DNA from 2 places in the Klebsiella sp. HN106 genome. Region 2 is predicted to be linked to the other one. Evidence: predicted binding sites of a transcription regulator. Region 2 holds the regulator's gene; the other holds the start of a gene.
What was found. The regulator LexA, encoded in region 2, represses DNA repair genes until DNA is damaged. The targets are predictions, from matches to a motif close to TNCTGTATGTACATACAGNA.
Positions count from the first base shown of each region.

Region 1 (7,231 bases), on a different contig from region 2:
ATGGCTGCGGGATTTTTACTGGACCAGACCGGCAGCTTTAATTCTGTATTTACTTATTTTGGTATCTGCGCAGCAATTGGTTTGCTGGTTATTCTCTTTCTCGATGAGCCACAATAACGGAAATATATCCTGTTAATTAATATGACGTAATGTCATGGAGTAAAAATATGTTATTAAAAGATAAAGTCGCCATTATTACTGGCGCGGCCTCCGCACGCGGTTTGGGTTTTGCTACCGCGAAGTTATTTGCCGAAAACGGCGCTAAAGTGGTCATTATCGACCTCAATGGCGAAGCCAGCAAAGCCGCGGCGACGGCATTAGGCGAAGGCCATCTCGGGCTGGCGGCAAACGTCGCCGATGAAGTTCAGGTTCAGGCGGCAATGGAACAGATTCTGGCGAAATATGGTCGGGTAGACGTGCTGGTGAATAACGCCGGTATCACCCAGCCGCTGAAGCTGATGGACATTAAACGTGCCAACTATGACGCGGTATTGGATGTCAGCCTGCGCGGTACGCTGCTGATGTCGCAGGCGGTTATCCCGGCGATGCGGGCGCAAAAATCGGGCAGCATTGTCTGTATCTCGTCGGTTTCCGCCCAGCGCGGCGGCGGTATCTTCGGCGGCCCGCACTACAGTGCGGCAAAGGCCGGAGTGCTTGGCCTGGCGCGAGCGATGGCCCGCGAGCTGGGTCCGGACAACGTCCGCGTCAACTGCATTACCCCGGGGCTGATCCAGACCGATATCACCGCCGGTAAGCTGACCGACGAAATGACGGCCAACATCCTCGCCGGAATCCCGATGAACCGCCTCGGCGATGCGGTTGACATCGCGCGCGCCGCGCTATTCCTCGGCAGCGATCTCTCTTCCTACTCTACCGGTATCACTCTTGACGTAAACGGCGGCATGTTAATCCACTAAGCGAGGCAAGCAGATGAAGATCACCGAAGCACAAAAAGTCGCCGCGGCGGCGTGGCGGATTCGCCGCTATGCCCTGCGCATGGGGGAGGTTCAGGGTCAGGGCTATATCGGCCAGGCATTAGGCTATGCGGATGTACTGGCCACCGCGTTCAGCCACGCGATGACCTACCGTCCGCAAGAGCCGCGGTGGGAAGGGCGCGACCGCTTCCTGCTCTCTCACGGCCATTACGCCATCGCCTACTATGCGGCGCTGCTGGAGGCGGGAATTATCCCGGAAGAGGAGCTGGAAACCTACGGTTCTGACGACAGCCGCCTGCCGATGTCGGGAATGGCGACCTACACCCCGGGTATGGAGATGTCCGGCGGCTCGCTGGGGCAGGGGCTCTCTATTGCCGTCGGGATGGCGCTGGGGCTGCGGCAAAAAGGGAGCACATCCTGGGTCTACAACTCCATGTCGGATGGGGAGTTGGATGAAGGTTCCACCTGGGAAGCGGCGATGTCGGCGGCGCATTACGGCCTGACGAACCTGATCAACATCGTTGACGTGAATAAACAGCAGGCGGACGGCGATTCGCGCAAAATTCTCGGCTTTGAGCCGCTGCATGAAAAATGGGCCGCCTTCGGCTGGTACGTGCAGCGCGTCGACGGTAACGATCTGGCGGCGGTGATGGCCGCCTTTGATAACGCGAAAAATCATGCGGGCAACCAGCCGCGGGTCATCTTATGCGACACATTGATGGGTAAAGGGGTCCCGTTCCTCGAAACCCGGGATAAAAACCATTTTATTCGCGTCGATGCCGATGAGTGGCAAAAAGCGATTGCGGTGCTGGACGCCAACAAACCGGAAGGAGTGCTGTAATGAGCCAGAGTAAACCACGTTTAAAAACGTCCGCGATGATCGCTTCTATTGCTGACGAAGGTCAGGCGACGATTCCGGCACCGTTTGGCGTTGCGCTCTCGAAGCTGGCGGCGCAGCGACCAGAAATCGTTGGTATGACCGCGGACCTGTCAAAGTACACCGATCTGCACATTTTCGCGCAGGCTTTCCCGGATCGCTTTTTCCAGATGGGAATGGCGGAACAGCTGCTGATGGGGGCGGCGGGAGGAATGGCGAAAGAGGGATTCATTCCCTTCGCCACCACCTATGCCGCTTTTGCTACCCGCCGCGCCTATGATTTTATTCATCAGGTCATTGCCGAGGAGCATCTCAACGTGAAGATCTGCGCGGCGCTCCCGGGCCTGACCACCGGCTACGGGCCGAGCCATCAGGCAACGGAAGATCTGGCGATCATGCGCGGCATTCCCGGCATGGTCATCGTCGACCCATGCGATGCGCTGGAGATAGAGCAGGCGGTACCGGCGATTGCCGACCATAACGGTCCGGTATATATGCGCCTGCTGCGCGGTAAGGTGCCGCTGGTGCTGGATAAGTACGACTATCAGTTTGAGCTGGGCAAGGCGAAGCTGCTTGAAGATGGCAACGATGTGCTGATTATCTCTTCCGGGCTGATGACCATGCGCGCCCTCGAGGCGGTCGAAAAGCTGCGGGCCGATAATATCAGCGCAGCCGTACTGCACGTGCCAACGATCAAACCGCTTGATGAAGAAACGATTATTGCACAGGCCTCGAAGCCCGGTCGCCTGGTGGTTACTGCCGAGAACCATACTTCGGTTGGCGGACTGGGGGAGGCGGTTGCCGCGTTGCTGATGCGCAAAGGCGTGCGCTGCGAGCTGGATACCGTTGGCTTGCCTGACGAATTCCTGCTGGCCGGCGCGCTGCCGACCCTGCACGATCGCTACGGTATTTCCACCGCGAGGATGGTCGAAAAAATTAAGTATCGCCTGCGTTAATTGCTTTCGCCGCCGCGTCCTGCGGCGGCGCTTCTCTGCTTTTGTTCGCGGCTTCCCTGTCGAGGCATTAAACGTGCTATTTCGAGGACGCCTGGCGCGAAGCGCCATCGCCGCTTCTCATCGACAGAACGGGGAGCTGTCGTTTGTGAGGCAGAGGATTCTTTTCGGCAGATTTTATGCGGTTCGTCACAAAATCTGCTAGACTGCGCAACTTCATGGCATTGTGGTTTTTGCCATCTCTTTCGCAATAATCTCCCTGAAAACTACGCCTGTGACGGGCCGGGGCGGTTCGGAGTTGTTATGTCTTTTGATTCCCTTGGCCTGAATCCTGAAATCCTGCGCGCCGTCGCTGAGCAGGGCTACGTAGAGCCAACCCCTATTCAGCAGCAGGCTATCCCGGCAGTATTACAGGGCCGCGATCTGATGGCCAGCGCCCAGACGGGTACCGGCAAAACGGCGGGATTTACGCTGCCGCTGCTTCAGCACCTGATCCAAAAAGAACCCCACGCCAAAGGTCGTCGCCCGGTGCGCGCCCTGATCCTGACCCCGACGCGCGAGCTGGCGGCACAGATTGGCGAGAACGTCCGGGATTACAGCAAATACCTTAACGTTCGTTCGCTGGTGGTTTTCGGCGGCGTAAGCATTAACCCACAGATGATGAAGCTGCGCAGCGGCGTCGATATTCTGGTGGCAACCCCTGGCCGTCTGCTGGACCTTGAGCATCAGAACGCCGTGAGCCTGGACAAAGTCGAAGTGCTGGTGCTGGATGAAGCCGACCGTATGCTGGATATGGGCTTTATTCACGATATTCGCCGGGTGCTGGCGAAGCTGCCGGCAAAGCGGCAGAACCTGCTGTTCTCCGCAACTTTCTCCGACGACATTAAATCACTGGCGGAAAAGCTGCTGCATAACCCGCTGGAAATCGAAGTCGCCCGCCGTAACACCGCTTCTGAGCAGGTGAGCCAGCTGGTGCATTTTGTCGATAAAAAGCGCAAGCGCGAGCTGCTGTCGCAGATGATCGGCGAAGGTAACTGGCAGCAGGTTCTGGTCTTTACCCGCACCAAACACGGCGCAAACCACCTGGCGGAACAGCTCAATAAAGACGGCATCCGCAGCGCCGCTATTCACGGCAACAAGAGCCAGGGCGCGCGTACCCGAGCGTTGGCTGATTTTAAATCCGGCGGCATCCGCGTGCTGGTCGCAACCGATATCGCCGCGCGCGGTCTGGATATTGAAGAGTTGCCGCACGTGGTGAACTACGAGCTGCCAAACGTGCCGGAAGATTACGTGCACCGTATTGGTCGTACCGGGCGCGCTGCGGCAACGGGCGAAGCGCTGTCGCTGGTCTGCGTAGATGAACATAAGCTGCTGCATGATATCGAACGCTTGCTGAAGAAAGAGATCCCGCGCATCGCCATTGCGGGTTACGAGCCGGATCCGTCGATCAAAGCCGAGCCGATTCAGAACGGTCGCCAGCAGCAGCGCGGCGGCGGTCGTGGCGGTCAGAGCCAGGGCCGGAGCGGCCAGGGACGTGGTGGTCAGGGACAAGGTCGTGCCCAGCAGGCTGCTCCGCGTCGCACCGATGGCGAAGCGCCGAAAGCGCGCACTCAGGACGGTAAGCCTCCTCGCCGTCGCCGCCCGCGCAAACCTGCTGCGGCTGAGTAAAGTTGTTCTGGCTGCGGTGGGGAAATCTACCGCAGCTTGTTCCTTTGAGAACACATCGCGATTAAAATTTAACACTCTCCCGCTAAGTCTGACTTCAATGTTGCCGCTCGCTATTTATCTTTTATGAGATCTTACTTTTGGCAATGAACTATTTTTACGATTTTTGCAATAACTAACAAAGTTATAACCTGCAACTATCAAAAGAATGACAGATACTAATAACATTAAAAAAGCAACCATATATACCCTCAATAATTTACAGACCCTGCGGGTTCATAAAGCAGTATACGGATTAGCGTTTAAGATATAATATATTATGAGTGTAGATATTCTTAATGTATCTGAAATTAAAGGATTAATTTTAATTTCACGGTCTTTTTGACGATATTTTTCGGAATTCGTTTAGATGATTTTAAACATCTTCATGTTTTTTTGAATGCCCATAAAGTTAAATTGATAGCGATTTTGGTGACTGTGCTGGTATTTTGAAAATTATATTCAGCCCGGATAAAATAACGTTATGACACATTATTCATTAAGTGGATGTCGAGCGTTGGTTGTGGCTGCATAAACCGACTTCAACCTGATTCTGCGAGACCGCTTCCTGTTTGCCGAAAAAGGGATACCTCCCTCCCGGCAAAAATGGCACAATAGTGGCTGTTTATACAGTATTCAGGTTTTCTCATGGCTTTGACCGCAGCGCTGAAAGCGCAAATCGCCGCCTGGTATAAGGCGCTTCAGGAACAAATTCCTGACTTTATTCCCCGGCCTCCGCAGCGGCAGATGATCGCCGATGTGGCGAAGACGCTCGCCGGAGAAGAGGGGCGGCACCTGGCGATTGAAGCGCCGACCGGGGTCGGCAAAACCTTGTCGTATCTGATCCCTGGCATTGCTATTGCCCGCGAAGAGCAAAAAACGCTGGTGGTCAGCACCGCCAACGTTGCGCTGCAGGACCAAATCTACAGTAAAGATCTGCCGCTGCTGCGCAAAATCATCCCCGATCTGCGCTTTACCGCCGCCTTTGGCCGCGGGCGCTACGTCTGCCCGCGTAACCTGGCCGCGCTTGCCAGCACGGAACCGACGCAGCAGGATTTGCTGGCCTTTCTTGATGACGAACTCACGCCTAACAACCAGGCGGAGCAGAAGCTGTGCGCAACGCTGAAAGCGGATCTCGATAGCTACAAATGGGACGGCCTGCGCGATCATACCGACAAAAACGTGGATGATTCTCTGTGGAGCCGCCTGAGCACGGATAAAGCCAGCTGCCTGAATCGAAACTGTCATTATTATCGCGAATGTCCGTTCTTTGTCGCCCGACGGGAAATCCAGGAAGCGGAAGTGGTGGTGGCGAACCATGCGCTGGTGATGGCGGCTATGGAGAGCGAAGCGGTGCTGCCGGAGCCGAAGCATCTACTGCTGGTGCTTGATGAAGGCCACCATCTGCCGGAGGTCGCCCGCGATGCGCTGGAAATGAGCGCTGAAATTACCGCCCCGTGGTATCGCCTGCAGCTGGATTTGTTCACTAAGCTGGTTGCAACCTGCATGGAGCAGTTTCGCCCTAAGACCACGCCGCCGCTGGCGAATCCCGAACGTCTGACTGGACACTGCGAGGAGCTGTTCGAGCTAATCTCCTCGCTGAATAATATTCTCAATCTCTACATGCCGGCCGGCCAGGAGGCGGAGCATCGCTTTCCGATGGGGGAACTGCCGCAGGAAGTCATGGAGATCTGCCAGCGGCTGGCGAAACTCACCGAAACGCTGCGCGGCCTGGCGGAGCTGTTCCTTAACGATCTGGGCGAAAAAACCGGCACGCACGATGTGGTGCGTCTGCACCGGGTTCTGCTGCAGATGAACCGCGCGCTGGGGATGTTTGAAAGCCAAAGTAAACTGTGGCGGCTGGCGTCGCTGGCGCAGTCCTCCGGCGCACCGGTGACTAAATGGGTTACCCGCGATCTGCGCGATGGTCAGATGCATATCTGGTTCCACTGCGTGGGGATCCGCGTCAGCGATCAGCTGGAAAGGCTGCTCTGGCGCAGCGTCCCGCATATCGTCGTCACCTCTGCGACGCTGCGTTCGCTGAACAGCTTCTCTCGCCTGCAGGAGATGAGCGGGCTGAAAGAGAAAGCCGGAGATCGCTTTGTGGCGCTGGATTCGCCCTTCAACCACGTCGAACAGGGTAAAATCGTCATTCCGCAGATGCATTATGAACCGCTTATCGATAACGAAGAGCAGCATATTGCCGAAATGGCCGCCTATTTCCGTGAACAGGTCGAGAGCAAAAAGCATCTCGGCATGCTGGTGCTGTTCGCCAGCGGAAGAGCGATGCAGCGTTTTCTCGAGCACGTGACCGATCTGCGCCTGCTGCTGCTGGTTCAGGGCGATAAGCCCCGCTACCGACTGGTGGAGCTGCACCGCAAACGCGTTGAAGGCGGCGAGCGCAGCGTACTGGTTGGGCTGCAATCCTTTGCGGAAGGTCTGGACTTAAAAGGCGAGCTGTTAAGCCAGGTGCATATCCATAAGATAGCTTTCCCGCCAATAGACAGCCCGGTGGTGATCACCGAAGGTGAATGGCTCAAAAGCCTCAACCGCTATCCGTTCGAAGTCCAGAGCCTGCCCAGCGCGTCATTCAACCTGATTCAGCAGGTGGGGCGCCTGATCCGCAGTCATAGCTGCTGGGGAGAGGTGGTGATTTATGATAAACGTCTGTTAACCAAAAATTACGGTAAGCGCCTGTTGAACGCATTACCCGTATTTCCGATAGAGCAGCCTGCCGTCCCTGAGGTTATAGTAAAAACGAA
Region 1 is NZ_JBLURD010000002.1:238,281-245,511, reverse strand. It holds gene ACSIPU_RS07785 (MFS transporter) at 1-117, shown strand, start outside; gene ACSIPU_RS07780 (SDR family NAD(P)-dependent oxidoreductase) at 168-917, shown strand; gene ACSIPU_RS07775 (transketolase) at 931-1,776, shown strand; gene ACSIPU_RS07770 (transketolase family protein) at 1,776-2,768, shown strand; gene rhlE (ATP-dependent RNA helicase RhlE) at 3,069-4,433, shown strand; gene ACSIPU_RS07760 (small membrane protein) at 4,548-4,658, opposite strand; gene dinG (ATP-dependent DNA helicase DinG) at 5,118-7,231, shown strand, end outside.
Region 1: a site for LexA is predicted at 5,085-5,104, ahead of dinG (ATP-dependent DNA helicase DinG). Genes of this name have one in related genera too.

Region 2 (7,231 bases):
CAACTGCGTGCGCTGCGTTATTTTGCCGCAATGCCCCCGCTGCACGCGCATCTGCGCGACTGGCTATTGCTGGAAGACTCAATGACCAAACGCTTTGAGCAACAGGGGAAGCGAGTTAGCGTCATCATGGTTAACGAAGGTTTTGTTGGACGCGAAGCGCTGGCAGATGAAGCGCCTCTGTTACCCGTCGAATCCCGCTACTGGCTGCGGGAAATTATCCTTTGCGCTAATGGCGAACCCTGGCTTGCTGGCCGAACTATCGTGCCGGAGTCGACGCTGAGCGGCCCCGAACTGGCGCTGCAACAGCTGGGACAAACGCCGCTGGGCCGCTATCTCTTCACGTCATCGACGCTAACCCGCGATTTTATTGAAATTGGTCGTAATGCAGAGCTTTGGGGGCGTCGTTCCCGCCTCCGGTTGAGCGGCAAACCGCTGCTGCTGACGGAGCTGTTTTTGCCTGCATCGCCGTTGTATTGAGAGGAAAATGAAATGGAGTGGAGTCTGACGCAGAACAAGCTGTTGGCGTTTCACCGCCTGATGCGTACTGACAAACCGATCGGCGCGCTGCTGCTGCTGTGGCCGACGCTGTGGGCGCTGTGGGTGGCCACGCCGGGGATACCGCCGCTGTGGATCCTCGCCGTGTTTGTTGCCGGCGTCTGGTTAATGCGCGCCGCAGGCTGCGTGGTCAATGATTATGCCGATCGTAAATTTGACGGCCACGTTAAACGGACGGCCCGCCGTCCGCTGCCGAGCGGCGACGTCAGCGAAAAGGAGGCGCGAACGCTGTTTGTCGTGCTGGTGCTGCTTTCTTTCCTGCTGGTGCTGACCCTGAACACCATGACCATTCTGCTGTCGATAGCGGCGCTGGCGCTGGCATGGGTCTATCCATTTATGAAACGCTACACCCACTTGCCGCAGGTGGTGCTGGGCGCGGCATTTGGCTGGTCGATCCCGATGGCCTTTTCGGCGGTAAGCGAATCGCTGCCGCTCAGCTGCTGGCTGATGTTCCTCGCCAACATCCTGTGGGCGGTGGCCTACGATACCCAGTATGCGATGGTCGATCGTGATGATGACGTCAAAATCGGTATCAAATCGACGGCGATTCTGTTTGGCGACAACGATCGCTTAATCATCGGTATTTTACAGGTGGCGGTACTGGGTCTGATGGCGGCAGTAGGCTGGCTGAGCGGGCTGGGCTGGGAATATTACTGGTCGTTGTTTATCGCCGCGGCGCTGTTTGTCTGGCAGCAAAAGCTGATATTTAAACGCGAACGCGATAGCTGCTTTAAGGCATTTATGAATAATAACTACGTGGGGCTGGTACTGTTTCTCGGCCTGGCGATGGGGTATATGCAGTAAATGTGGCGGGGTTCCCCGGCTGGCGCCGTAAAAGCTTTAGCCGGGCTACTAAACCGCAGGGTCTGGTAGCCCGGCGCAAGCCGGGATATCGCTTTAAACGTTACGCTTCATCCTGGGTAACGCTTTCAATCGTCAAACGCACATCAGAAGTAATCAGATCCGCCAGCATACGGTAGATCTTCAACGTCTCTTCCGGCTCGGCATCTCCGGTATCGCTGATATAGCCTTCGTCGCGCAGGGTCAGCACCAGCGTGCTGAATACCGCCTTATCGAAGAACTCCGGCGCATTGATACCGTGCAGAACGGACAGGCGCTGCGCCACGGTGCGGCTCTCTTTCTCCAGCGAACTGCGGTTGATTGACGGGTTAGCGCTCAGCAGCCAGAAGGTGATGGCGTAGCGCTGCAGCGTTTCGCGCGCGCCTGCGGCCAGCAGCTGCAGGGAACGGGCATGAGACGGATTGACGCTCACCTCATCGTCATTCACGGCGATAAGCCCCTGACGCTGCATCTCGGCAATCAGCGCATCGACGACGCCCGCCAGCTCCGCTTTTTCCCAGCGCAGGAACAACTCGGCCTTGAGGAACGGATAGAACATCTCGACGTGACGCAATATTTCGCTGCGGGTAATACGACGATGCTGAGTGACGATGGCGGCTAACAGTGACGGCATCACCAGCATATGGGCGATGTTGTTGCGGTAATAGGTCATCAGGACGGCCTGCTCGCGCGGCAGAATGATGATATCGCCGATCGTGTCTTTCTCGACCTCGAACTTGTTCATCTGCAGCGCGTGGTCGATAAGCTCGCTGGCAGACGCCGCAGGCGTGGTCGCGTCCGCAGAGTACGGCACGTTGCGCAGCAGGGCGAGGTAGCATTCCAGCTGTTCGGTAAGCTGCTCGCGGGTCAGGGAACGCTGACGCGATGCCAGCAGCGCCGTACAGCACAGGTTCATAGCGTTTGCCGCACCGGCATTGTTAATGCGTACCATCAGGTCTGAGGCGATGTTATTTACCGTCGGCGTCAGCCAGGAGGGGCGAACGGCTTCGATAGGATCGATCGACTCGCGCCAGTCCGGCACATGTTGATTCAGGTAGGCCATCAGCGGCAGCGGTTCGCCGAAGTTAACGTAGCCCTGGCCGAGATTACGCAGCTTGCTTAAGCCGCGCAGCATCTGCGGCAGGTTCTCTTTCTCTTTTGTCGCTCCGCGCAGCTCTTTAGCGTAGGTACCAACCTCCATCACGTGCTCGTAGCCGATGTAGATTGGCACCAGGGTGATGGGGCGATTACCGCCGCGCAGCATCGCCTGAATGGTCATCGACAGGGTACCGGTTTTCGGATCCAGCAGGCGTCCGGTACGAGAGCGGCCGCCCTCAACGAAGTATTCTACGGAGTAGCCGCGGCTGAACAGCTCGCCGAGGTATTCGCGGAATACCGTCGAATAGAGCTTATTGCCCTTGAACGTACGGCGAATGAAGAAAGCGCCGCCGCGACGGAAAATCGGCCCGGCAGGCCAGAAGTTCAGGTTGATACCGGCGGCGATATGCGGCGGAACCAGGCCCTGATGATAAATCACGTACGAGAGCAGCAGATAATCCATATGGCTGCGGTGGCACGGGACATAAACGATCTCGTGGCCTTCGTGCGCCAGCTGGCGCACGCGCTCGGCGTTATGCACGTTAATGCCCTGATACAGTCGGTTCCAGGTAAAGCCCAGCACGCGGTCTGTCAGGCGAATCATCTCATAGGAGAAGTTCGCGGCGATCTCTTCCATCAGGGCGATAGCGTTTTGCTGCGCCTTTTCATGAGAAATTTTCTTGCTGCGCGCTTCGTCTTCTACCGCACGGGCAATGGCTTTCGACGCCAGCAGTTTATTGAACAGATCCTGGCGCGCAGGCAGGCGCGGACCGACCGCCGCCAGACGCTGACGGGCGAAGTGCATACGCGCCACGCGGGCCAGCTTCTGAGCGATAGTTTTATCGGTGCCGTGTTCGTCCGCCATTTTACGCAGCGAGACCGAAGGCGAGAAACGCACAAAGCTGTCGCGGCCCAGCCACAGAACGGCGAAGAATTTCTGAATGCCGTTGAGCATGCGCAGTGGCGGGTTAACCTCGCCTTTTTCACGCCCCGGTGCGCGACCGAACATGACCGAGACTGGCACCATTTGCACATCAAGATCGGGGTGATTACGGTGCAAATCCAGATAGTCGTGAAAGAGCTTGATAGACTCTTCTTTCGGCGTGTAATAGGTGAATACGCGCGGTCCGCCGTGGATAAATACGTAGCGCGGAAGCAGGGCGCCGTCGATCTCCAGCGGCTCCAGCGGGTCCGGTAACTCATGCTCCAGACATTGCGCGCGCAGCGTCAGCAGGTCCGCCTTCGAATTGTAGGGCAGGACGTACATAATGGGCCGCGAGGTATCCAGGCCTAACTCTTGAGCAGGTTGTGCCGGAATCGACTTGCTTTTTACCAGCGCCCTTAATGGTAAATTCAGTAATTTATAGTAAATTCGTTGCCAGCCAGACATAGACGATGTGAAGCCTCTGGTTAATCATGCAAATGCGCCGCAAGAATAACAGAAAGTGCGCAAAATTTCCGTTGTAACGCGGCAAACGCGTACACTCATTGACGTCATTTACATAAAAAGGTTTGTTTGATGGCCAATAATACCACTGGGTTAACCCGAATTATTAAAGCGGCAGGGTATTCCTGGAAAGGATTCCGGGCGGCATGGGTCAACGAGGCCGCATTTCGTCAGGAAGGCATCGCGGCCATCATTGCCGTGGTGATTGCCTGCTGGTTAGACGTCGATGCCATTACCCGGGTGCTGTTAATTGGCTCGGTCCTGATAGTGATGATAGTTGAAATTATCAACAGCGCGATTGAAGCGGTCGTGGACCGTATAGGCCCTGAGCATCATGAGCTTTCCGGGCGCGCGAAAGACATGGGCTCTGCGGCGGTTTTGCTGGCGATTGTCATCGCGCTGATCACCTGGGGAACCCTTTTATGGGCAAATTACCGCTAACTCCTGTCGTAGCGGCTCGCAAAACGAAAAGAAACTCCTGATTTTTGTGTGAAATGTGGTTCCAAAATCACCGTTAGCTGTATATACTCACAGCATAACTGTATATACACCCAGGGGGCGGAATGAAAGCGTTAACGACCAGGCAGCAAGAGGTGTTTGATCTCATTCGGGATCATATCAGCCAGACGGGCATGCCGCCGACGCGTGCGGAGATTGCTCAGCGCTTGGGGTTCCGTTCCCCAAACGCGGCGGAAGAGCACCTGAAAGCGCTGGCGCGTAAAGGCGCAATCGAAATCGTTTCCGGCGCCTCCCGCGGTATTCGTCTGCTGACGGAAGAAGAAACGGGCCTGCCGCTTATTGGCCGCGTAGCAGCAGGGGAACCGCTGCTGGCCCAGCAGCATATTGAAGGCCACTATCAGGTCGATCCGGCCATGTTTAAACCGAATGCCGATTTTCTGCTGCGCGTCAGCGGTATGTCGATGAAAGACATCGGCATTCTTGATGGCGACCTGCTGGCAGTCCATAAAACTCAGGATGTGCGTAACGGCCAGGTAGTTGTGGCGCGTATTGACGAAGAAGTGACCGTAAAGCGCCTGAAAAAGCAGGGTAACGTCGTCGAACTGCTGCCGGAAAACAGCGAATTTTCGCCAATCGTGGTGGATCTTCGTCAACAAAGTTTCACCATTGAAGGCCTGGCCGTCGGCGTTATTCGCAACGGCAACTGGCAGTAAACTCTTCCTCTCGCGGCATCATCTGATGCATGATGCTGCGTCGTTTTTCCTCTTTTTGGCACTCTCTCCATGTTTTTTAACGCCGCCGACAAAGCCCTGTGGCGCTTAGCGCTGCCCATGATCTTCTCCAATATCACCGTTCCGCTGCTCGGACTGGTGGACACCGCCGTTATTGGTCATCTCGATAGCCCGGTTTATCTGGGGGGCGTGGCGGTTGGCGCAACGGCAACCAGCTTCCTCTTTATGCTGCTGTTGTTCCTGCGAATGAGTACCACTGGGCTGACGGCCCAGGCGTACGGCGCTAAAGATCCGCAGCGTCTGGCGCGTGCGCTGGTGCAGCCGCTGTGCCTGGCGCTGGCCGCCGGGGCGGCCATTGTGCTCTTGCGGATGCCGTTGATCGACCTGGCGCTGCACATCGTCGGCGGCAGCGAAGCCGTGCTCGAACAGGCCAGACGCTTCCTTGAGATCCGCTGGCTAAGCGCGCCGGCATCGCTGGCGAACCTGGTCCTGCTGGGCTGGCTGCTGGGCGTGCAGTACGCCAGAGCGCCGGTGATCCTGCTGGTGGTCGGCAATGTTCTTAACATTGTGCTCGATGTATGGCTGGTGATGGGTCTGCATATGAACGTGCAGGGGGCGGCGCTGGCAACGGTCACGGCAGAATACGCCACTTTCTTTATCGGCCTGCTGATGGCAAGGCGCGTGCTGGCGCTGCGCGGCGTTTCCCTGTTAATGCTAAAAAACGCCTGGCGCGGCGATATACGTCGCCTGCTGGCGCTGAATCGCGACATCATGCTGCGTTCGCTGCTGCTACAGCTTTGCTTCGGTGCGGTAACGGTATTTGGCGCTCGCCTCGGCGCCGATGTCGTCGCGGTCAATGCGGTTCTCATGACGATGCTGACCTTTACCGCCTACGCGTTGGACGGTTTTGCCTACGCCGTTGAGGCGCACTCCGGGCAGGCCTACGGCGCGCGTGACGATAGACGGCTGCTGGCTGTCTGGCATGCGGCTTGCCGCCAGTCAGGGATAGTGGCGCTGGCGTTTGCGCTGATTTACGGACTTGCCGGCGAACAGATTATTGCGTTGCTGACCTCGCTGCCTTCCCTGCAGCAGCTGGCCGACCGCTATCTGGTCTGGCAGATGATTCTGCCGGTCATTGGCGTCTGGTGCTACCTGCTGGACGGCATGTTTATCGGTGCGACGCGCGGTGCGGAGATGCGTAACAGCATGGCGGTGGCGGCGGCGGGGTTTGCCCTGACGCTGTTGACGGTACCCACGCTCGGTAACCATGGACTGTGGCTGGCGCTGACGGTCTTTCTCGCTCTGCGCGGCGCTTCCCTGGCAGCGATCTGGCGGCGGCACTGGCGGCGCGGAACCTGGTTTTCGTAGTGCATTTAGTACATCTGATGGTTAAAGATTCCGAATAATAAATCTTACTCAGAATACTCATCTATAGTTAAGTCATGTCCGAAACACAGCGGGCTGTTCATTCACCGAACGATAACCGAACGATGAGGAATGCATGATGAATAAAGACGAAATCGGCGGTAACTGGAAACAGTTCAAAGGTAAAGCGAAAGAGAAATGGGGCAAGCTGACTGATGATGACATGACCGTCATTGAGGGTAAGCGTGACCAGCTGGTCGGTAAAATCCAGGAACGTTATGGATATGAAAAAGACCAGGCAGACAAAGAAGTGACCGATTGGGAAACCAAAAACGACTACCGCTGGTAGCGAAAACGTCGTGTTTTAACCCACTGTTATTGCCTGCACGATCGGTACATGGAGGTACTGCTACCCTTGATTCCCGCTGCGGCTAACGCCTCAGCGGGCTTTCTTTTTTATCTGGATGGTATGGTCGTGATGACAGTGGCCCGGCGTACTGCAGGATTCGACCTCGACGCAGGCAGCGCAGAGGCCGTGAGCTTCAATGACGTTGTGGCGCAGCGCGAATCCCATTCTTGCCGCCAGCGTATGCATTATATCTTCGACGCCTTCCGCGCACTCTTCTTTCACGCCGCCGCAGCGGTCGCAAATAAACATCGCTGAGCTGTGGGTTGGCTGATCGAAAAGGTGGCACAGCACGTAGCTATTGGTCGATTCCACCTTATGCACGAACCC
Region 2 is NZ_JBLURD010000003.1:323,110-330,340, reverse strand. It holds gene ubiC (chorismate lyase) at 1-477, shown strand, start outside; gene ubiA (4-hydroxybenzoate octaprenyltransferase) at 490-1,359, shown strand; gene plsB (glycerol-3-phosphate 1-O-acyltransferase PlsB) at 1,460-3,883, opposite strand; gene ACSIPU_RS12530 (diacylglycerol kinase) at 4,013-4,381, shown strand; gene lexA (transcriptional repressor LexA) at 4,504-5,112, shown strand; gene dinF (MATE family efflux transporter DinF) at 5,182-6,498, shown strand; gene ACSIPU_RS12515 (CsbD family protein) at 6,635-6,844, shown strand; gene zur (zinc uptake transcriptional repressor Zur) at 6,935-7,231, opposite strand, start outside.